3 regions of the Cronobacter muytjensii ATCC 51329 genome follow, and region 2 is predicted to be linked to each of the others. Evidence: predicted binding sites of a transcription regulator. Region 2 holds the regulator's gene; each other region holds the start of a gene.
What was found. The regulator PurR, encoded in region 2, represses purine synthesis genes. The targets are predictions, from matches to a motif close to CANGCAAACGTTTGCNTG.
Positions count from the first base shown of each region.

Region 1: tusA (sulfurtransferase TusA) is a predicted target of PurR. The motif match lies at 5,923-5,940, and genes of this name have one in related genera.
Region 3: purM (phosphoribosylformylglycinamidine cyclo-ligase) is a predicted target of PurR. The motif match lies at 3,867-3,884, and genes of this name have one in related genera.

Region 1 is NZ_CP012268.1:4,294,996-4,302,948, forward strand. It holds gene AFK63_RS19625 (glutamine synthetase family protein) at 1-1,245, opposite strand, end outside; gene AFK63_RS19630 (NlpC/P60 family protein) at 1,550-2,056, shown strand; gene AFK63_RS19635 (AI-2E family transporter) at 2,062-3,120, opposite strand; gene AFK63_RS19640 (MFS transporter) at 3,268-4,458, shown strand; gene AFK63_RS19645 (DcrB family lipoprotein) at 4,498-5,055, opposite strand; gene AFK63_RS19650 (7-cyano-7-deazaguanine/7-aminomethyl-7-deazaguanine transporter) at 5,129-5,794, opposite strand; gene tusA (sulfurtransferase TusA) at 6,001-6,246, shown strand; gene AFK63_RS19660 (TRAP transporter substrate-binding protein) at 6,432-7,415, shown strand; gene AFK63_RS19665 (TRAP transporter small permease) at 7,464-7,953, shown strand, end outside.
Region 2 is NZ_CP012268.1:2,055,679-2,063,631, forward strand. It holds gene nemA (alkene reductase) at 1-1,037, shown strand, start outside; gene gloA (lactoylglutathione lyase) at 1,129-1,536, shown strand; gene rnt (ribonuclease T) at 1,632-2,303, shown strand; gene AFK63_RS09555 (Grx4 family monothiol glutaredoxin) at 2,370-2,717, opposite strand; gene AFK63_RS09560 (C40 family peptidase) at 3,062-3,889, shown strand; gene AFK63_RS09565 (MFS transporter) at 3,953-5,119, opposite strand; gene cydH (cytochrome bd-I oxidase subunit CydH) at 5,385-5,474, opposite strand; gene purR (HTH-type transcriptional repressor PurR) at 5,767-6,792, shown strand; gene punR (DNA-binding transcriptional activator PunR) at 6,811-7,725, opposite strand; gene punC (purine nucleoside transporter PunC) at 7,837-7,953, shown strand, end outside.
Region 3 is NZ_CP012268.1:804,071-812,023, forward strand. It holds gene ppk1 (polyphosphate kinase 1) at 1-1,890, opposite strand, end outside; gene purN (phosphoribosylglycinamide formyltransferase) at 2,125-2,766, opposite strand; gene purM (phosphoribosylformylglycinamidine cyclo-ligase) at 2,766-3,803, opposite strand; gene upp (uracil phosphoribosyltransferase) at 4,036-4,662, shown strand; gene uraA (uracil permease) at 4,743-6,032, shown strand; gene AFK63_RS03750 (DnaA inactivator Hda) at 6,129-6,830, shown strand; gene arsC (arsenate reductase (glutaredoxin)) at 6,877-7,236, opposite strand; gene bepA (beta-barrel assembly-enhancing protease) at 7,248-7,953, opposite strand, start outside.

The DNA of each region.
Region 1 (7,953 bases), 2.1 Mb from region 2:
GGGTTGTCCCGCGCCTGAACCGGCCTGCGGCAACGTAAGCGAATGGTCGAGCCCATAAAGCACCCCCGCCAGTACCGCCGCCGCCACGAGATAGGGGTTGGCGTCCGCGCTCGCGAGCCGGTACTCGATGCGCTGGCTGTTTGCATCGGCGCAGGGCAGGCGAAGCGCCGCCGAGCGATCGTTATAGCCCCAGGAGGAGAACAGCGGCTCGTTCAGGCTCTTGCGCAGCCGCCGGAACGCATTAGCGCCAGGCGTGACCAGCGCGACGCTGGCTGGCATCAACGCCAGCAGGCCGCTCAGGCTGCGGCGCATCATGACGTTTGGCTGACCCGCTTCGCTGGCGAACAGATTATTGCCCTGCGCGTCGTTCAGGCTGAGATGAAAGTGCAGGCCGCTGCCCGCGAGCGCTGACAGCGGCTTCGCCATAAAGCTGGCGTAGTAGCCCTGTTTTTCCGCCACCTGATGTACCAGCCGCCGGGCCGCCAGCACTTGATCGCAGAGCGCCACCACGCGCCCGCTGTGACGAAAATTAAGCTCGAACTGGCCCGCTTGCGCTTCCGCCACGATGCCGCAAAGCGGCAGACCCTGACGGCGCGCTTCGGTTTCCATCGCTTCCAGCAGCGCGTTATCGCGCCCTGGCATGTCGATATCAAAACAGCGCGACGTCGGCGGCGCGCCATCCTGTGCCAGCAGATAGAACTCCACTTCAGGCGCCACGACCGGGTACAAACCGCGGGCGTGAAAGGTCGCCAGCAGGCGCTCCAGCACGACACGAGGCTCAAGCGGGCAGCCTGCGCCATCCGGGCTTTGCATGGCGAGCAGGAGCTGGGCGTGATGCTCTGGATCGCCCGCGCACGGGCGCAGCGTGCCGCTGACCGGCAGACAGCGCCGGTCCGGCTCGCGTTGCGCTACTGCGCCGTCAATCACGTGCCCTTCGATATCCATTTCATAGATCGATTGCGGGAAGTAGCAGCCCTGCGCCAGCGCGCGCAGGCTCTCCACGCTGACGCGTTTACCGCGACGGCAGCCGTTAAGATCGTGCAGATAGATATCAATGTGGCGGGTCTGCGGATATTCCCGCAAATATGCCTCGGCCTCCTGACGAAACGGCACAGCGACACCGTCAGGCGTGCCCGCCAGCATCCATGTATTGAGCAAAGTGGAGAACATAATCGGTTCCTGACTGACGGGCGCCGTTATCGGGCTGCGGGGTTTAAACCAGGGAGTAAGAGCAAAGGAAAACATACGTTACGCTTCTTCAATGCCGCTCGGGCGATGGTCAAAGGCTAGCGTTTTCGGCAGCGCGCCGTTGTAAAAATCCCGTAAAAAGAAAGGCCTGGCGCGTAAAAATGGCGTTTATTCGTTGTGGGGTGAAGGGGTTACGCGCGCTGTACGAAGGGGAATGAAAGGGAAGTAACAAGCGAATGTAGCGAGAGTTGATAGTACGCTTTATCGCCAGTTGTTAACGTTGCGCCCCGTAACAGGAAGCCCATAAGGAGCCCACTTCCTGCCGGGTAGGGAACAGCAACACATGACGTTAGTGACCGCGATGCGTTTTTTATTGATGATTTTTTATTTCGCCGCTTTGCTTTCTGCGCCAGCGTTCAGCGCTGCCCCGTCGCATGTCTGGCACTCCCAGAATGCGAATGCGGATTTCTCATACCGTTTTCACCATGATGCACCGCCGACGCGGTTGAAAAGCGCACTGCTGAGCCGCTACGTCAGCTGGAAGGGCACCCGCTATCACTTCGGCGGCACGACCCGCCGGGGCGTTGATTGTTCGGCGCTGATGCAGCACCTGTTTGCCGAATCGGCGAGTGTTGCGCTGCCGCGCACTACGCAGGAGCAGATTAAAAAAGGCCGGGCGGTAAGAAAAACGGCGCTGCAGCCAGGCGATCTGGTGTTTTTCAACACCGGCCCGCGTCAGCGCCATGTAGGCGTCTATATCGGCGACAACCAGTTCATTCACGCCTCGAAAGAGAAAGGCGTAACCATTTCCAGCCTGAGCAACCGCTACTGGCGCGCACGTTACCTCGCCGCGCGCCGCGTGGTGTGACTGCGCTACCCCGGTAGCCGGCTTTTCGGACGTCCGGGGCCGAGCAATACGGCGAGTTTGCTGCCGCCGTGCGTGGTCTCCATCCAGATCTTACAGACGCTGGTGAGCGGCACCGAGAGCAGCATGCCCACCGGCCCCAGCAGCCATCCCCAGAACAGTAGCGAGAGGAATACCACCATTGTGGACATCCCGAGGCGGTGACCCATCATGCGCGGTTCGACGATATTCCCCAGGATCATGTGCACCAGCGAGAACAGCAGGCCCACCATAAAGACTTCATACACGCCGTTAAATAGCAGCGCCTGAATCATCGGCGGAATGGCTGACAGCACCGCGCCGATATTCGGAATGTAATTAAGCAAAAAGCCGAGCACGCCCCACATCAGCGCGAACTGGATATCAAGCAGCGTCAGGCCGAGCCAGATAATCACGCCGGTCCAGAGGCTGATAAGCGTCTTGAGCGCCAGATAGTGGCTGACGCCTTTTAACGCGCGGTGCAGCCCGGCGATATGCAACTGCGGGTTGGAGAGCGCGAAGCGCAGCTTATAAGGCACGTGGCGTACTTCAAACAGCATAAACACGACGGTCATCACCAGCAGCACGATGCTCGCCATCGCGCCGGAGAGTTGCGTCATGAGCGTCGTCGCGAAGGTCACCATTTTCTCGGAATCCATGCGTTGCAGCATTCGCTCCGGTGAGAGATGCAGGTGTAAAAAAGGCACCATTTCCTGAAGATGGAGCAGTTTTCGCGTCAGTTCCTTATTATATTTCGGCATTAACGCGATGAATTCATTGAAAGACGCGGCCAGCACGCCCAGGAGCAGCGTCAGGCCAATCAGCATCACGAACACGACGATCGTAATGGCGACAGGACGGCGAAAGCCCCGGCGTATAAACCAGGTCACCAGAGGGTTAAGCACAATAGCCAGAAACAGCGCCAGCAGGAGCGGCACAATCACTTCCGCGGCGGCGTGAATGCCCGCCAGAATAATGACCAGCGCCGCCAGCTTTTGCAGCATATGCAGGCCGACTTTATCTTGTTGGGGACGTTGTGGACCAATCATAACCAATTCCTTTTATGAGGGCTTTCTTAGTGTAGTGCGCATTGGGTATTGCGCCGCAGGGGGGAAGTCTGAAAGCCTGGCATTTCCGTTGCAGGAAATATCAGGTTTATACTGACGCTACCGCTGTTGCTGAAAAAGTGAAATGTCATGCCGGATGTCTGCGCCGAACCCGCATTAAGCGGCCTGCGGCTGAACCTGAAAATCGTCTCCATCGTTATCTTTAACTTCGCTACCTTTCTGACCATTGGCCTGCCGCTGGCGGTACTGCCCGGCTACGTCCATGATGTCATGGGTTTTAGTCCGTTCTGGGCGGGGCTTGTTATCAGCCTGCAGTATATCGCCACGCTGATAAGTCGTCCTCATGCCGGGCGCTATGCCGATCTCTGGGGGCCGAAAACCGTCGTTATCGTCGGTATGTTCGGCTGCCTGCTGAGTGGCGCGAGCTATTTTCTGGCGTGGTGGGGCGGCGGCTGGCCGCTGGTATCGCTGGTGCTGCTGTGTCTCGGGCGGGTGGTGCTGGGCTTCGGGCAGAGCTGCGCGGGTACCGGCTCGACGCTCTGGGGCGTCGGCGTGGTCGGCTCGGCGCATATCGGTAAAGTCATCTCCTGGAACGGCGTCGTCACCTATGGGGCGATGGCGGTCGGCGCGCCGCTCGGCGCGCTGTGCTACCGGCTGGGCGGTCTGCCGCTGGTGGCGGGTGTGATTATGGGCGTGGCGCTGGTTGGGATCGTGTTAGCGTTGCCGCGCCCGGCGGTGAAAGCCAGCAAAGGCAAGCCGCTGCCGTTTTGTGCGGTGCTCGGTAAGGTCTGGCCGTTCGGCATGGCGCTGGCGCTCACGACATCCGGCTTTGGGGTGATCGCCACCTTTATTACGCTCTTCTACCAGGCGAAAGGCTGGGACGGCGCGGCCTTCGCTCTGACGCTCTTCAGCGGTGCGTTCGTCGGCACGCGGCTGCTGTTTCCGAATGCCATTAACCGGCTGGGCGGCATTAACGTGACGCTGATATGCGGCGTGGTGGAAACGCTGGGGCTGTTGCTGGTCGGTCTGGCGGTCTGTCCGTGGATGGCGAAGGTGGGCACTTTCCTCGCGGGGGCGGGCTTTTCGCTGGTGTTCCCGGCGCTCGGCGTCGTGGCGGTGAAAGCCGTTCCCCAGAGTAATCAGGGCGCGGCGCTCGCCACTTATACGCTGTTTATGGATCTGTCGCTTGGGATAACCGGCCCTGCGGCGGGCGTGCTGATGGCCTGGGCGGGCGTACCGGCGATTTATCTGGCGGCGGCAGGGCTGGTGATGCTCGCCATTCTGTTGAGCGTGCGCTTAAAAAAACGGCCCGCCCCGTAAAAGGGCAGGCCGTTAAGGTAAGCACGTTTTTATCGCGACTTATTTCACCACGATGGTGTTGATGATGTTTTCTGCCGTGCTCTGCGCCTGCTGCTGGTTGTCGGCAGGCAGCGTGATTTGCAGGGTCAGCAGTTGGTTATCCACGTTGCCCAGCACCACGGAAGAGTAGGCGGTCTGGCCTTTGGCAGAGATGACGGTGTCAAGCTGCTGCAGCTTCTGGCCTTTAACTTCAATCGCTTTATTGGTGACGACCTGCAGTTGCGGGTCGCGGGCGCGTTGCTGATCTTCCAGACGCTTCGCCAGCACTTCCAGCGACTCCTGGCTTTTCTCGCCGACGATAACGATAACCGCTTTCTGACCGGTGGCGTCGGAGTAGACATGCATGTTGTTTGCCTGCGTGCCGACCTTACCGCTCTGATCGGTCATATCGGCCGGCAGGGAGAAGCTCAGTTTACCGTCCAGCAGGCTTATCGGCTGGCCGGAGGCTTCGCTCTGTGAAGCACCGGCGCTGGCCGGCGCGTTGCTGTCTTTGTTGTCGCAGGCGGCAAGCCCCATCACCAGCAGGCCAATACCGACATATTTCACCAGATTGCGCATTCACTTATTCCTTTACAAGAGACGGTCGTTACGACCCGTCCCTGCATCTTAACACAAGAAATTCCGTGAACCTTTAACCGCGCTGCAGCACGCGGAAATCGGATTTATCCGCCAGCTTTTTCAACAGCATATTCAGCAGAACGCCATACATCGGCAGGAAGAAAATCAGGCTGATAAGCACCTTGAAGGTGTAGTCCACCAGCGCGATTTCCATCCAGTGCTCGGCCATAAACGGGTCCGGGCTGCGCCAGAAGGCGATAAAGAAAAACGACAGCGTATCGCTGACGTTGCCAAGCAGCAGCGACGCGCCCGGCGCGAGCCACCAGCGCGGGCTCTGGCGCAGGCGGTTAAAGACATGCACATCGAGAATTTGCCCCAGCGCATACGCCATAAAGCTCGCGGTCGCGATGCGCGCCACAAACAGGTTGAAGTGCGCCAGCGCGCCGAACCCCTGCCAGCTGCCCATGTAGAACAGCGAGGAGATGACGTAGGAGACGAGCAGCGCAGGCACCATCACAGCGAAAATAATGCGTCGTGCCAGCGGCGCGCCGAAAATGCGCACGGTCAGATCGGTGGCGAGAAAAATAAACGGAAAGCTAAACGCGCCCCAGGTGGTGTGAAAACCAAAAATGGAGACTGGCAGCTGTACCAGATAGTTACTGGAGGTGATGACCAGCAAATGAAACAACGAAAGCCAGACGAGCGCATTGCGGCGCTGACCAGGAGTAAAGGGAGTCATATTGTGACCTTTTTGTTAGTTGGGGTGAGGGAACCCAGTTCATCTTCACGCACAAGGCAGACGCAGTACGTTTGCGCAAAAGCCGCCGCATGATACTGCTTTGTATCGTCAATGCAATGGTTAATTTTAACGCAATCGTTCACATGTGTTGCGTCGCTAAAAACGGCGCGTAAACTAAAGCGGTTTTTCACTATCCCGAGAGAAGCATGACCGATCTGTTCGCCAACCCTGACCACACCCTTGACGCCCTCGGGCTGCGCTGCCCTGAGCCGGTAATGATGGTTCGTAAAACGGTGCGCCATATGCAGCCTGGCGAAACGCTGCTGATCGTGGCCGACGATCCGGCGACAACCCGCGATATTCCCGGTTTCTGCCGTTTTATGGAGCATGAACTGATAGCGTCGCAAACCGAAACGCTGCCGTATCGCTATCTGCTGCGTAAAGGCCAGTAACCTCTTCGGAAGCCGCTCAGCGTGGCTTTCTGAACCTGCGTCACATTCTTTTTAAACCCTTGTTTCAGACTTGTTGCTTTTGTGAGGCGCTTCACCCCGGCTTTACAGGACGTCGTCTAGTTTATAACCGTCAAATCAAAACGCCGTTTTATAACTAGCCTGTCCATACCTTCTGGAGCGACCCGATGAAAAAGCGATTTATTCCGGCTTTCGCCGGTCTGTGCCTGTCCACCGCGTCACTGCTGTTTGCGCCTGCCCTTCACGCGCAAGTGATTAAAGCGGCTGATGTTCACCCGCAGGGGTATCCGAACATCGTCGCTGTGCAAAACATGGGTGAAAAATTAAAACAACAAACTAATGGCGATCTGGAGATCAAAGTGTTTCCGGGAGGCGTGCTGGGCGATGAGAAGCAGATGATTGAGCAGGCGCAGATGGGCGCTCTCGACATGATCCGCGTCTCAATGGCGCCCGTCGCGGCGATTTTGCCGGAGATCGAGGTTTTTACGCTGCCCTATGTCTTTCGCGATGAAGACCATATGCATAAGGTCATTGATGGCGATATTGGTAAGCAAATCGGCGATAAGCTCACCAGCAACCCGAAGTCGCGGCTGGTTTTTTTAGGCTGGATGGATTCCGGCACCCGCAACTTAATCACCAAAAATCCGGTCATTAAGCCTGAAGATTTACAGGGCATGAAAATTCGTGTCCAGGGCAGCCCTGTCGCTATCGGCACGCTGAAAGCGATGGGCGCGAACGCCGTTGCGATGGGCGTGAGCGAAGTTTACAGCGGTCTGCAAACCGGCGTTATCGACGGCGCGGAAAACAACCCACCCACCTATATCGCCCACAATTACCTGCCGGTCGCCAAACACTACACCCTGAGCGGCCACTTTATCATCCCCGAAATGCTGCTCTACTCCAAAGTGAAGTGGGACAAGCTCAAGCCCGAGCAGCAGCAGAAAATCCTGACCCTCGCCCGCGAGGCGCAAATGGAACAGCGCGAACTGTGGAACGCGTATAACAAACAGGCCCTCGACAAAATGAAAGCAGGCGGCGTGCAGTTCCATGACATTGATAAAGCGTATTTCGTGAAAGCGACGGAGCCGGTGCGCGAACAGTATGGCGCGAAACACCAGGAACTCATGAAGGCGATCGCCGACGTTAAATGATCCTGCGCGCCGGGCCAGCCCCGGCGCCTTACCCTCTGCGGAGTTGTTATGTCCCGATTCTTTCTGGTCTGGATGGATCGCCTGTACCTGCTTGCCATGGTGGTGGCCGGGTTTGCGCTGTTGATTATGACGGTCGTTATCCCGGTGGGTATTTTCTCACGCTACGTACTTAATCGCGGCGAATCCTGGCCTGAGCCGGTCGCCATTATCTGCATGGTCACGTTCACGTTTATCGGCGCGGCGGTAGGATATCGCGCGGGCTCGCACATCGCGGTAAACATGCTTACTGACCGTCTGCCCGCGTTCGCGCAGCGGGTCTGCGCGCGCATCGTCGACCTGCTGATGCTGATTATCTCGCTGGTGATGTTCTGGTACAGCGCCCTGCTGTGTATGGAACTCTGGGAGCAGCCGGTCGCGGAATTCCCGGTGCTGACCTCAGGAGAAAGCTACCTGCCGCTGCCGATTGGCTCGGCGATCATGATTCTGTTCGTCATCGAGCGACTGCTGTTCGGTTCCCAGGAGAACCGTCCGGTCGTGC
Region 2 (7,953 bases):
TATTTATGGCGCCGCTGACGCGCCTGCGCAGTATTGAGCCGGGCGATATCCCCACCGCGATGATGGTGGAATATTACCGCCAGCGCGCGAGCGCCGGGCTGATTATCAGCGAAGCCACCCAGGTTTCCGCGCAGGCGAAAGGCTATGCGGGCGCGCCGGGCCTGCACAGCGATGAACAAGTTGCCGCATGGAAAAAAATCACCGCCGCCGTACACGAGGCTGATGGCCGTATCGCCGTACAACTCTGGCACACGGGCCGCATCTCACACAGCAGCCTCCAGCCTGGTGGCGCCGCGCCGGTTGCGCCGTCCGCCATCCACTCTGGCACCCGCACCTCGCTGCGTGATGAAAACGGCAAGGCTATCCGCGTCGACACCACCACGCCGCGCGCGCTGGAAACTCACGAAATCCCGGGTATCGTTGACGATTTCCGCCACGCCGTCGGCAATGCGCGCGACGCCGGTTTCGATATGGTCGAGCTGCACTCCGCGCACGGTTATCTGCTGCATCAGTTCCTGTCGCCGTCCTCTAACCAGCGCACCGACCAGTATGGCGGCAGCGTTGAAAACCGCGCCCGTCTTGTGCTGGAAGTGGTCGACGCCGTAAGCAAAGAGTGGAGCGCCGACCGCATCGGCATTCGCGTGTCGCCGATTGGCACCTTCCAGAACGTCGATAACGGCCCGAACGAAGAAGCCGACGCGCTCTACCTGATTGAAGAGCTGAACAAGCGCGGTATCGCGTACCTGCATATGTCCGAGCCGGACTGGGCGGGCGGCGTGCCCTACACCGACAAATTCCGTCAGAAAGTACGCGAGCGCTTTGACGGCGCCATCATCGGCGCGGGCGCTTACACGCGTGAGAAAGCCGAGGCGCTGATCGCCAAAGGCCTGATTGACGCGGTGGCGTTTGGTCGCGACTATATCGCCAACCCGGATCTGGTCGAACGCCTGCGTAAAAAAGCCGAACTCAACCCGCAACGCCCGGAATCCTTCTACGGCGGCGGCGCGGAAGGTTATATCGACTACCCCACCCTGTGATCCAAATTGATAGCGGCGGCCTCCCGCCGCTATACTAAAATACTGTTTTATACAGACGCTTCATCACAGTCCGTTTATTTAAGAGGATCTTATGCGCTTACTTCATACCATGCTGCGCGTTGGCGACCTGCAACGCTCCATCGATTTCTACACCAACGTTCTCGGCATGAAACTGCTGCGCACCAGTGAAAACCCGGAATATAAATATTCTCTGGCCTTCGTCGGTTACGGCCCGGAGAGCGAAGAGGCCGTCATTGAACTGACCTACAACTGGGGCGTGGAGAGCTATGAGCTCGGCACCGCCTATGGCCACATCGCCATCAGCGTGGACAACGCCGCAGAAGCCTGCGAGCGTATCCGTAACAACGGCGGCAACGTCACCCGTGAAGCGGGCCCGGTCAAAGGCGGCAGCACCGTTATCGCTTTTGTTGAAGATCCGGACGGTTACAAAATCGAGCTTATCGAAGAGAAAGACGCGGGCCGCGGCCTCGGCAACTGATCCCTCCGGCGGGCGTTCTGCCCGCCTTGCTGCATCCCGTCGTGAAATTTGCCATAATGCGCGCTGCTTTGATCCCCCAAACTTAAGAGACGCTGATGTCCGATAACGCTCAACTGACCGGTCTGGCCGACCGTTTTCGTGGCTTTTACCCTGTTGTCATCGATGTGGAAACCGCCGGTTTTAACGCGAAAACCGATGCGCTGCTGGAAATTGCCGCCATCACCCTGAAAATGGATGCCGATGGCTGGCTTACCCCCGATGAAACGCTGCACTTTCACGTTGAGCCCTTCGAAGGCGCGATTCTCCAGCCGGAAGCGCTGGCATTTAACGGTATCGATCCGCATAACCCGCTGCGCGGCGCCGTCAGCGAATATGACGCGCTACACGCCATCTTCAAAATGGTGCGCAAGGGCATGAAAGAGAGCAACTGTAACCGGGCGATTATGGTGGCCCATAACGCCACGTTCGATCACGGCTTTATGATGGCGGCGGCGGAGCGCGCGTCGTTCAAACGCAACCCGTTTCACCCGTTCGTCACCTTCGACACCGCAGCGTTAAGCGGTCTGGCGCTGGGTCAGACCGTGCTCGCCAAGGCCTGCATCGCGGCAGGCATGGCGTTTGACAGCACCCAGGCGCACTCCGCGCTCTACGATACCGAGCAGACCGCCCTGCTGTTTTGTGAAATCGTGAACCGCTGGAAACGCCTCGGCGGCTGGCCGCTGCCCGTGGCGGACGCTGATAACATGCCGCCTGCCGACGGCGAATAAGCTTCACGCAACGTAAAAAAAAGCGGCCACCAAGGCCGCTTTTTTATTGTACATGGTGTGATGTCGTTATTCGGCAGCCGGGGCTTGCGGATTGTGCTTCGCCGCGGTTTCTTTAATCAGCTGCTGCAGTTCGCCGCGCTGATACATTTCAATCACGATGTCACAACCGCCGACCAGTTCGCCATCTACCCACAGTTGCGGGAAGGTCGGCCAGTTAGCGTATTTCGGCAACTCAGCGCGGATATCCGGGTTTTGCAGAATATCGACATACGCAAAACGCTCGCCACAGGCGGACAGCGCCTGAACCGCTTGCGCGGAAAAGCCGCAGCTTGGCAGCTTCGGAGAGCCTTTCATGTACAGCAGAATAGGGTTTTCAGCGATCTGGCGTTGAATTTTTTCAAGCGTAGTGCTCATTGTCTTACTTCCTCAAGCGTCATTACGGCGTTAGCTTTACATTGTAGCGGCTCCGGAGCGTCTCGAAAATGCATAATCTTGCGCTTAAGCCCGGCGCCGTGCCGTGGTGAAAGAGACGCAAATAATAACACTTTTCTTACCGCTGCCGATATTCTCCTCTGAGGAGGCGCGCTAAAATGCGCGCCGACGCAGCGGCAAGCGGCGAAAATATTGCGCCGGTTAACGAAACTGCATGTCGAAGAGAATTTGCTGCTTAACTTTGGACATTTTTTTAGATTAGAATCAGCAAGCTCTTAAATTTCATCCGTTGGCATGATTGCCGGCTTTATGCAGGGGAATGCTCAGTGGCGCGCAAAACAAAAATTGCTCTCACGCTCTGTGCTTTGTTAATGACTTCATCACTGGCTTTTGCGCCTTTCGCGCAGGCGTCGGAGCAGACGCGCGCCTCGAAGGTGCAAAAAGCGCACGCCAGTACGGTGAAAAAGAAAACCAGCACAAAAACCCGTCAGACCGCCAGTAAAAGCAAAAACGCAACCAAAACCAAAACCGCGAAAACTGCCAGCGAGAAGCGAACCACCTCCGCCAAACGCACCAGCAAGACCTCATCCACTGTCAGTAAAACCGCTTCCCGTCGCGCTTCCGGTAATTCCGTTAAACAGGCCAGCCACCGTCTGACCGCGCAAACCTGTTCAAAAACCCGTAAAAACCGCAAAACCCAATGCGTTAACGGGCCGCTGACTATCGCGGACGCCCATAAAGCGCGCGTGAAAAAAGCCCAGACCACCGCCATGAACAAGCTGATGAACCAGATCGGCAAACCGTATCACTGGGGCGGCACTTCGCCGCGTACCGGTTTCGACTGCAGCGGCCTGGTCTGGTATGCGTATAAGGATTTGGTGAAATTCCGCATTCCGCGCACCGCCAATGAAATGTATCACCTGCGCGATGCCGCACCGGTAAATCGTGGCGAGCTGGAAAGTGGCGATCTGGTTTTCTTCCGCACCCAGGGTCGCGGCACCGCCGATCACGTCGGCGTCTATGTCGGCAACGGCAAGTTTATCCAGTCGCCGCGTAGCGGACAGGAAATTCAGATAACCTCGCTCAGCGAAGATTACTGGCAGCGCCACTATGTCGGCGCGCGCCGGGTCATGACACCGCGCACGATCCGTTAAATCGGCGCTCGCTATCAAAAAAACGGAGAAGGTCGCCCTTCTCCGTTTTTTTCGTTATACGCTTTATTCCGCGCGACAGGCCGTTTGCGTTTCGCGACGTCCTGAGAGCACCACCAGCAGCAGACCGAGGGCGGCAATCAGCGCGCCCATGACCGGCACCACGCTGTAGCCGAAGCCCGCATGGATAACCGCGCCGCCCGCCGCCGCGCCAAGCGCGTTGCCGAGGTTAAACGCGCCGATATTCACCGATGACGACAGGCCAGGCGCTTCGCTGGCGACGCGCATCACGCGCATCTGCAGCGGCGGCACCACTGCGAACGTCGCCGCGCCCCACACCACCATGCTGACCGCCGCGCCGATCTCGGTTTTCGCAAGCCACGGAATAGCCGCCATGATGACGATAAGCAGCAGCAGAAAGCCCTTCAGCGTGGCGCTTACCGAGCGGTCCGCCAGACGGCCGCCGAGATAGTTGCCAATGGAAAAACCAACGCCAATCAGTACCAGCATCGCGGTAACAAACGCCGGAGTGGCGTCAGTAATATGATGCAGCACCGGGGCGATATAGGTATAGAGCGTGAACATCGCGCCCGCGCCGAGCACTGTGGTCAGCAACGCGCTCACCACCTGCGGGCGCATCAGCACCGCCAGTTCGCTTTTCACATCCGGGCGCTCGCCGCTGCCGCCTTTCGGCAGTGAGAACCAGAGGCTCGCCATCGCTATCAGACCCAGCCCTGCCGTGGCGAGGAACGACATGCGCCAGCCGATGGTTTCGCCAAGCCAGGTCGCCGCAGGCACCCCGCCGATATTGGCGATGGTAAGCCCCATAAACATCGTCGCGACGGCGCTCGCCTGCTTATGCTTAGGCACCACGCTTGCGGCCACCACGGAGCCAAGCCCAAAGAACGCGCCGTGGTTGAGGCTGGTGAGAATACGCGAGGCCATCAGCGTCATGTAATCCGGCGCCAGCGCCGACAGCACATTGCCTGCCGTGAAAATCGCCATCAGGAAAATCAGGGCGCTGCGCCGGGCGCGATGCGACAGCAGTAGCGTCATCAGCGGCGCGCCGACCATGACCCCAACCGCGTAGGCGCTAATCAGCATACCGGCTGCGGGGATCGAGACGTTAACGCCGTGGGCGATCACCGGCAGCAGCCCCATCGGGGAAAACTCGGTCGTGCCAATGCCAAAAGCACCAATGGCCAGTGCCAGTAAAGGGAAATTGACTTTCATTAATTGCTCCAGAAATTGTACAACAGCGCCGGGAATTCACGGCGTTACAGCAGGATGCAGGAAGAATGGCATTTTCAGGTCGAAAAGATAAGTAACAAAAACAGCAAAATATTATTGCGAAGGTGTTAATGAACTCGCAAATAGTGTTATCAGCGAATCATAAGGGAATAAGGTGAAAAAGAAAGGCGGTAACGAAAGAAAACGGGTTAAACGCAGGAATTGTAAAAAGAAGACGGGAGAACAGGCGCGCTCCCCCGCGACACCCTTAATGCAGAATGGCGGTAAACGCGCCCGCCACAATTAAACCCAGTACAATAAAAGTGGTGACCAGCGAAAATTTCAGATCGGTACTCATGGTTTTCTCCTTAAAGACCCCATAAAAAACAGGTAGAGCGCATTTTTGCATAAACGCGCCGAAAAATCCTGCGACATTTAACCAGATATGCGTTTTCCCTCTTCCCCTTTCGATAAAGATAAGCCAAAATTCGTCGCTACTTTATTCGGTACCGGCCATCGACCCCTCCTCACGATAAATGTCGCGTTTCCCGGCATGCCGCACGTCCCCTCGTGGCACACAGGGGTGTGTACAGGCAAACGATTAACCCGTGATTTTACAGGGCTCAGCGAGGGGTCTGGAGTGATGATTAATGGCAACAATTAAAGACGTCGCGAAGCGAGCAAACGTTTCTACTACAACAGTCTCACATGTAATTAACAAAACCCGTTTTGTGGCGGAAGAGACGCGCAACGCGGTGTGGGCGGCAATTAAAGAATTACATTATTCGCCGAGCGCCGTGGCGCGCAGCCTGAAGGTGAACCACACCAAATCCATCGGCCTGCTCTCCACCAGCAGCGAAGCGCCCTATTTTGCGGAAATCATCGAAGCCGTTGAGAACAGCTGCTTCGCGAAAGGCTATACGCTGATCCTCGGCAACGCCCATAACAATCTGGAAAAGCAGCGCGCTTATCTGTCAATGATGGCGCAAAAGCGCGTCGATGGCCTGCTGGTGATGTGCTCGGAATACCCCGAGCCGCTGCTCGCCACGCTCGAGGAGTACCGTCATATCCCGATGGTCGTGATGGACTGGGGTGAAGCCAGAGCGGATTTCACCGACTCGGTTATCGATAACGCCTTCCAGGGCGGATACCTCGCGGGGCGCTATCTCATTGAGCGCGGCCATCGCGATATCGGGGTGATTCCCGGCCAGCTTGAGCGTAATACCGGCGTCGGGCGTTTCTCCGGCTTTATGAAGGCGCTGGAAGAAGCGATGATTAAAGTGCCGGAAAACTGGATTGTGCAGGGCGATTTCGAGCCGGAATCGGGCTATCGCGCGATGCAGCAGATCCTCTCCCAGCCGCAGCGTCCTACCGCTGTGTTCTGCGGCGGCGATATCATGGCGATGGGCGCGATTTGCGCCGCCGACGAGATGGGCCTGCGCGTGCCGCAGGATATTTCCATCATCGGCTACGATAACGTGCGCAACGCCCGCTTTTTCAGCCCGGCGCTGACCACCATCCATCAACCGAAGGAAACGCTGGGTCAGACCGCGTTTAATATGCTGCTTGATCGCATCATTAATAAACGCGAAGAGTCCCAGACTATCGAGGTGCACCCGCGCCTTATCGAACGCCGCTCGGTGGCGGACGGTCCGTTCCGCGACTATCGCCGTTAATCCCTGCCGGGAGCCCGCTCAGTCTGGCTCCCGCAGCCACTCCTTGTTCAGCGTTTCACTGTCCCCCAGGTAATCCAGCAGCCAGCGCAGCGCGGGCGAGGCGTCACTTTGCCGCCACGTCAGGCAGCAGGCGGCGTCCGGGAACGGGTTTTCCAGCGTCAACGCCCGCCACTGGCCGCGGTCCAGCCAGGGTTTTGCGAAATGCGTCGGCACCATGCCGATACACAGTCCCTCGCTCAGCGCGTCGGCGGCGCAGTGCCAGTCCGGCACCACCACGCGATGCTGGTTATCAAGCAGCCAGGTGATGCGTTTGGGCAGCGAGCGCGAGGTGTCTTCCAGCACCAGCGACGGGTAATCGCGCAGACTGTCATCGCTGAGCGCGCCCGCGTGCTGCGCCAGCGGATGATGGCTCGCCACCACGCAGCGCCAGCTCAACATGCCCATATCACGAAACGCGAAGCGCCCGCCGCCCACCGGCACCGCCTGGGTGGCGCCGATGGCGACTTCCACGCGTCCGTCCGCCAGCGCGTCCCAGACGCCGTTAAACACCTCCTGCGACACCAGCAATTCGACATCGGAAAAGTGGCGGTAGAAATCAAGCACCAGCCGACGCGTGCGTTCGGGGCGCACGATATTATCGACCGCGATGGAGAGCTGCCCGCGCCAGCCGTTAGCAATCTGCTGGCACTGCTGACGGGTGATCATCATTTTTTTGATAACAGAACGCCCTTCCCGCAGAAACCAGGCGCCAGCGGGCGTCAGCACCACGTCACGATGGCGACGTTCAAACAAAGAGACCGCCAGCCACTCTTCAAGCTGGCGCACGGTATAGCTGACGGCAGAAGGCACGCGATGGAGTTCCGCCGCCGCCGCGCTGAAGCTGCCGTTGCGCGCCACCGCGTCTACCACTTCGAGTGAATACTCAGACCACATTTTCTGCCTGCAAAAATTTTGAATGGAAACGGCAAATATTAACGTTTCACAAGCCGGTTTGCACTCCGTACACTCCGGGCTCTTTCGCGTATTACGAAGTGAGCAAAAATTATGCGACCTACAAAAGGCTTTCTTTGCTGGCTGGCCGGGCTGAGCGTGCTCGGGTTTCTCGCCACCGATATGTATCTGCCGGCGTTCGCGGCAATTGAAGCGGATCTCCATACAGCG
Region 3 (7,953 bases), 1.3 Mb from region 2:
GCGCGGATCCAGCAACGGCGCGGCAACTTCAATGCGGTAGTCGATATTACGCGTCATCCAGTCGGCAGACGACAGATAAACCCGTTTATCGCCGCCGTTTTCGAAAATATAGACCCTGTCATGTTCAAGATAGCGATCGACGATGCTGATGACCTGGATATTTTCACTGATCCCCTCAAGTTGCGGGATAAGCGAGCACATGCCGCGGATCAGCAGATTGACCTGCACGCCGGAGCCGGAAGCCGCATAGAGCCGGTCCACCAGACCTTTATCGACGAGGTTATTGAGCTTAAGCGTGATCCCCGACGGCAGCCCCTGCTGTGCGTTGGCGATCTCCTGGTCGATCATCTCATACATCAGACGACGCGAGTTTTGCGGCGACACCAGCAGATAGTCGAAGCTCACCGGCCGGTAAGGGTTTTCGATAAAGTTAAACACCCGGCGCACTTCGTTGGTGATGCGCGCATCGGCAGTCAGCAGCGAGTAATCGGTGTAAAGCCGCGCGGTTTTCTCGTTAAAGTTACCGGTGCCAATATGCGCGTAGCGCACCACATCGTCACCTTCTTTGCGCGAGATAAGAAACAGCTTGGCGTGGATCTTAAGGCCGGGCGCGGAGAAAATCACATGCACGCCAGCTTCGGTCAGGCGCTTCGCCCAGTGGATGTTCGCTTCTTCATCAAAGCGCGCCTGTAACTCCACCACTACGGTGACTTTTTTGCCGTTGTGAGCGGCATGGATCATCGAATCGATGATGCGCGAGTCTTTCGCCACGCGGTAGATGTTAATTTTAATCGCCAGCACGCTCGGGTCGAACGACGCCTGACGCAGCAACTCCAGCACATGTTCGAACGTGTGATACGGGTAGTAGAGCAGCACATCGCGTTCACGGATAGCGTCAAAGCCGTTGCGGAATTTATCAAACCAGATATGGCGCAGGCGCGGCAGCGGTTTGTTGATTAAATTCGCTTTGCCAACATTCGGAAAGCTGATGAAATCTTTGAAATTATGGTAACGACCGCCCGGCACGATGGAGTCGTAGCGCGAAATCGAGAGCTTTTCGCGCAGCATCTGGACCATCGCATCCGGCATATCGCGCTGATAGACAAAGCGCACGGGCTCGGCGGTAAGGCGCTGTTTGAGGCTGGAGGACATCAACTCTAGCAGGCTCGATTCCATTTCGTGCACAAGGTCGTATTCCGCGTCGCGCGTCATCTTCATCGAGTAGGCGTTCAGCGCGTCGTAATCGAAAAAGCCTTTAAAAATATCATCAAGGCAGAAGCGCAGAATGTTATCCAGCAGAATCATCGGCTTGCGGCGGCGCGGGGTTTCCGGCGGCAGGTTGACGAAGCGCGGCACTTTATCGGCCGGGATCTCCAGCAGCGCATAACGAATCGATTCGCCGCGGATGATCTCGACTGCCAGATAGGTGTAATCGTCTTTCAGGAACTGCACCAGATCGGTATCACGATTTATCAGCGTCGGGGTGACGTGCTGGCGCAGGTAATGTTTAAAGTAGTGGCGCAGCCACACCTGCTGATTTTCAGAGAGCTGGCGCTCGTTGATAAGGAAGATCTGGTTGCGCGCCATCTCCAGCAGAAGATCGTTGTACAGGCCGTCGAACTCCTGATCCGCCTTCAGCACCCGCGACTGTATCTTGCCCAGCAGATGCCGCGAATGAGAGTTCGAACCCTGTTCTTCGCTGATGATAATGCGCCGCTTAAGCTCGGCGAACCGGACCTTATAAAATTCATCAAGGTTATTGGAGTAGATGCCCAGAAAGCGCATGCGCTCGATCAGCGGATTGGTTTTATCCGCCGCCTCCTGCAAGACGCGTTCGTTGAACGATAACCAGCTCAGTTCTTTTTCGATATAAAGCTTATCCTGACCCATTACTACTCACACTCCGGTTGATTAACTCGGGACGTGGCAAATCCGTCTCGGGGTTATTATGGCGAGCTTTGTCATGCTCTGTCCAACTGTGCCAGAAAAGTATGACAGTTATCCGCGAGCTTTCGAGAATGTCGTAAAAAAGCCTGTAAAACCGGGAGGTTGCCGGACAGATTCTGGCCTGGTTTTACGCTTTAGCGGCACAGGACAGAAAAAAATAAAGGGCCATGCGGCCCTTTAGTCATCAGAAGCGTAACCCTGCGGCGGGAGCGGCTGTCCGTCCAGCCAGGCGCGACCCTCGCGCATCGCGAGGCGGCCATCGACAAACCAGCTGACGACCAGCGGATAGATGGCATGCTCCTGCGCCTGAACGCGTGCGGTAATGTCTTCTTCCGTGTCGCCCGCGAATACCGGAACGCGAGCCTGCAAAATCACCGGGCCGCCGTCCAGCTCGTCCGTCACAAAGTGCACCGACGTGCCGTGTTCGTCGTCGCCGTTGGCCAGCGCCTGGCGGTGCGTATGCAGCCCCGGATATTTTGGCAGCAGGGAAGGGTGGATATTCAGCAGCCGTCCTTCATAGTGCGCCACGAACGCCGGGCTAAGAATGCGCATATAGCCCGCCAGCACGACCAGATCCGGCGCGTAAGCATCTATCTCCTGCATCAGCTCGCGGTCAAAGGCGTCGCGGCTGGCGAACGCGCCCGCGCTTAACGCATGGGCGGGAATATTCGCCTCGCGCGCGCGCTCAAGGCCGAACGCGTCGGCCTTATTGCTGAAGACGGCGCTGATGACGCCATTGATTTTCTTCTGCGCGCAGGCATCGATGATGGCCTGCAGGTTACTGCCGCTGCCGGAAATCAGCACTACGATGCGCTTCATTACGCAATAACCACGCGTTCCTGGGAATCCGATGCTTTGATAGCGCCGATTTTCCACGCGGTTTCGCCAAGGCTGTTAAGCAGCTCCACGGCGTTGTCGGCTTCAGCGGCAGGCAGGGCGATGACCATGCCGACGCCACAGTTGAAGGTGCGGTACATTTCATGACGGCTGACGTTGCCGGCCTGTTGCAGCCAGTTGAAGACGGCAGGCCACTGCCACGAGGCTTCATCAATCACGGCCTGGGTGTTGTCCGGCAGCACGCGCGGAATGTTTTCCCAGAAACCGCCGCCGGTCAGGTGGGCGATAGCGTGAACATCAACTTTTTCAATCAGTTCCAGCACCGGCTTCACATAGATGCGGGTCGGCGCCAGCAGGTGATCGGCGAGCGGTTTGCCGTCAAGCTCGGTGGCCTGCGGGTCTGCGCCGCTCACTTCCAGAATTTTACGCACCAGCGAGTAGCCGTTGGAGTGCGGGCCGCTGGACGCCAGCGCCACCAGCACATCGCCGTCAGCGACTTTCGTGCCGTCGATAATCTCTGATTTTTCCACCACGCCGACGCAGAAACCGGCCACGTCGTAATCCTCGCCGTGATACATGCCCGGCATTTCCGCCGTTTCACCGCCAACCAGCGCGCAGCCGGACTGTAAACAGCCTTCCGCAATCCCGCTGATCACGCTTGACGCGGTATCAACGTCCAGTTTGCCGGTCGCGTAGTAGTCGAGAAAGAACAGCGGCTCCGCGCCCTGTACGACCAGATCGTTGACGCACATGGCCACCAGGTCGATGCCGATCGTGTCGTGACGCTTCAGATCCATCGCCAGACGCAGCTTGGTGCCGACGCCGTCGGTACCGGAGACCAGCACCGGCTCGCGGTATTTCTGCGGCAGTGCGCAGAGGGCGCCGAAGCCGCCCAGGCCGCCCATCACTTCCGGACGACGGGTTTTTTTCACGACGCCTTTGATGCGGTCGACCAGAGCGTTACCAGCATCAATATCAACACCGGCATCTTTATAGCTGAGAGAGGTTTTGTCGGTCACTGCTAAAGTCCCCACGCGGTTGCGGTTGGTGGTAGTAGAGAAATCGCGGCAATTCTAACAGTCCAGGCAAACGTTTGCGAGCGCTTGTTGCGGTGAAAAACAGACGGTCGCCCGATGACGGTCTTCTGTTCGGTTGATCGCGATCAAGGCCATTACATATGGCGCGACAGGCAAAAAGCGGTATAATCCGGCGATTTTTTTTGTGGCTGCCACCTCGCTGGGGAGAAAGAGAATGAAGATCGTCGAAGTGAAACACCCGCTGGTTAAACACAAGCTGGGCCTGATGCGTGAGCATGACATCAGCACCAAGCGTTTTCGTGAACTCGCCTCCGAAGTCGGCAGCCTGCTGACCTATGAAGCCACGGCCGATCTGCTGACGGAAAAAGTGACCATCGAAGGCTGGAACGGCCCGGTGGAAATCGAGCAGATTAAAGGCAAGAAAATTACCGTAGTGCCTATCCTGCGCGCCGGTCTTGGCATGATGGAAGGCGTGCTGGAAAATGTGCCGAGCGCGCGCATCAGTGTTGTCGGCGTTTACCGCGATGAAGAAACGCTGGAGCCGGTGCCCTATTTCCAGAAGCTGGTTTCCAATATCGACGAGCGTATGGCGCTGGTTGTCGACCCGATGCTGGCAACGGGCGGCTCCATGATCGCCACCATCGACCTGCTGAAAAAAGCGGGCTGCACGAGCATTAAAGTTCTGGTGCTGGTCGCTGCGCCGGAAGGCATCAAAGCGCTGGAAAACGCGCATCCCGATATCGAGCTTTACACCGCGTCTATTGATAAGGGGCTCAACGAGCACGGGTACATCATCCCGGGCCTCGGCGATGCGGGCGACAAGATATTTGGTACGAAATAAACATTAAGCCGACTTTATAGTCGGCTTTTTTTTGGTTCCACACTTAAACATCACACATCATCACTCTTGAGGAAAACGCTATGACGCGCCGTGCTATCGGGGTAAGTGAACGACCGCCGCTCTTACAGACTATCCCGCTTAGTTTGCAGCACCTGTTCGCCATGTTTGGCGCAACCGTGCTGGTGCCCATCCTGTTTCATATCAATCCGGCCACCGTGCTGCTGTTTAACGGCATCGGAACGCTGCTCTATCTCTTTATCTGTAAAGGCAAAATCCCGGCTTATCTGGGCTCAAGTTTTGCGTTTATCTCCCCGGTATTGTTGCTGCTGCCGCTCGGCTATGAGATGGCGCTCGGCGGGTTTATCGTCTGCGGCGCGCTGTTTTGCGTCGTGGCGCTGATTGTGAAAAAAGCCGGCACCGGCTGGCTGGACGTGATGTTTCCGCCCGCCGCGATGGGCGCTATCGTCGCGGTCATCGGGCTTGAGCTCGCGGGTGTTGCGGCCAACATGGCGGGTCTGCTGCCAGCCGATGGGCAGAAGGCGGACGGCACGACGATTACCATCTCGCTGGTGACGCTCGCGGTCACGGTGTTCGGGTCGGTACTGTTTCGCGGTTTTCTGGCGATTATCCCGATTCTTATCGGCGTACTGGCGGGCTATGCGCTGTCATTTGCGATGGGCGTCGTGGACACCACGGCTATCGCCAACGCCCACTGGTTCGCGCTGCCGACGTTCTACACGCCGCGTTTTGAGTGGTTCGCCATCTTTACCATTCTGCCCGCGGCGCTGGTAGTGATTGCCGAGCACGTCGGCCACCTGGTGGTGACGGCGAATATCGTGAAAAAAGATCTGATCCGCGATCCAGGCCTGCACCGTTCCATGTTCGCCAACGGTTTTTCGACCATCATCTCCGGTTTCTTCGGCTCCACGCCGAACACCACCTACGGCGAAAACATCGGCGTTATGGCGATCACCCGCGTTTACAGCACCTGGGTTATCGGCGGCGCGGCGATTATCGCGATCCTGCTCTCCTGCGTCGGCAAGCTGGCGGCGGCGATCCAGATTATCCCGGTACCGGTCATGGGCGGCGTGTCGCTGCTGCTTTACGGCGTCATTGGCGCTTCAGGTATCCGCGTGCTGATTGAATCCAAAGTGGATTACAGCAAAGCGCAAAACCTGATCCTGACCTCGGTTATCCTGATAATCGGCGTCAGCGGCGCGAAAGTGCACATCGGCGCAGCCGAGCTAAAAGGCATGGCGCTGGCAACGATCGTCGGCGTGGCGTTAAGCCTTATTTTCAAACTTATCAGCGTGTTGCGCCCGGAAGAAACCGTGCTGGACGCGGATGAGCAAGAAAAATCTGCCCACTGATCCTCCTGCCGGGCGGCGGTGTCCGCCCGGTTCAACAGCGAAGCGATTGTGTGATAGACTCAATGCGTTTTTTCGTAAGTCCTTGAAGAGGTCCTTCTGAACACACCGGCACAGCTCTCCTTGCCGCTCTGGCTGCCCGATGACGAAACGTTTGCCAGCTTCTGGCCGGGCGACAACCCCTCTTTATTAGCCGCACTACAGACGATGCTGCGTCACGACCGCAGCGGCTACATCTATTTCTGGTCCCGGGAGGGGGGCGGGCGCAGCCATCTGCTGCATGCCGCCTGCGCCGAGCTGTCGCAACGCGGAGACGCGGTCGGCTACGTACCGCTGGATAAACGCACCTGGTTTGTGCCGGAAGTGCTGGAAGGCATGGAGCAACTTTCGCTGGTATGCATCGATAATATTGAGTGCATTGCAGGCGATGAGCTCTGGGAAATGGCGATTTTTAACCTCTACAACCGCATTCTGGAGTCGGGCAATACCCGGCTGCTGATAACCGGCGACCGGCCGCCGCGTCAGCTGAACCTCAGGCTGCCCGATCTCGCCTCGCGTCTCGACTGGGGACAAATCTACCGGCTGCAGCCGCTCTCCGACGACGATAAACTCCAGGCGTTGCAGCTGCGCGCGCGGTTACGCGGGTTTGAGCTGCCGGAAGATGTGGGGCGCTTTCTGTTAAAACGCCTCGATCGCGAAATGCGCACGCTGTTCCTGACGCTCGATCAGCTCGATCGCGCGTCGATAAGCGCGCAGCGCAAGCTAACGATCCCGTTTGTAAAAGATACGCTCGGGCTGTAATCGCCGCTTCAGAAAAAACGCCGCAGGAGCAACCCGCGGCGTTTTTTTATGGAAGGATGTCTAAGACCTGCTCCGGCGGACGGCCCAGGCGGGCTTTGCCGTGGCTGACCACGATCGGACGCTCGATCAGCTTCGGATTGTCGACCATCGCCTGAATCAGCGCTTCTTCGCGAAGCGACCCGTCGCCCAGATTGAGTGTTTTGTAGAGATCGTCTTTGGTGCGCATCAGCTCGCGCGGATGGCTGAACCCCAATTGCTGCAACAGCATTTTGATCGTTGCCGCGTCCGGCGGCGTCTCCAGATAGAGCACGACTTCAGGCTCGATACCGCGTTCGGTGAGCAGGTTCAGCGTTTCGCGGCTTTTTGAGCAACGCGGGTTATGGTAAATCGTCACGTCCCGGGACATGGTTTCTCCTGTTACATTTTTTCGTAAGGGCGGAAGCGTTGCTGCAACTGGCGGATCTGATCAATACGCGCGTCATAGCGCGCCTGTTGCAGGCTGCCGAGCTTGACCTGCGAGCTGGCGCTGCTGAGCAGCGTAATGGCCTGATCCAGCTTGCCCAAAAGCGCCATCACTTCGGCGCGCGCCGCCAGCTCCTGATCGCGGTTGCCAAGCGCCGCCTGCGCCTGGGCGAGCAGATCCCAGCCGTTAGTGTCGTCAGGCCAGCTGAAGGTATAACGGTTGAGGATGGTCACTGCCTGCGCCGGCTGGCCCCCCTCCAGATACGCGTTGGCAAGGTTGAGCTGCAACACCGGATTGGTTTTCAGCTCCGGCGCGCTTTTCAGACGGTTGATCGCCTCCTGCGCTTTGTGCTCGCCCAGCGAAATATCGGTGGCGAGGTCAAGGTACCAGGCGTTGCCCGGCTGCGCCCGCAACAGCGGCTCCAACTGCTGGCGCGCCTCGGCGAAGCGTTTATCCTGCATGGCCTGCAACGCCCGACCATACTGCGCGGCATGCTGTTCGCGCTGATTGCCTTTGGCGAGCGAATCCAGAATATCGCTGGTGAGCTGATTACGTCCCGAGTTATACATGCCGAGCGCGCGCACTTTCGCCATATAAAACGCTTCAGATGATTGCGACACAACCGGGCGCATCTGGTTCGCGCGGTTACGCGCATCCGAT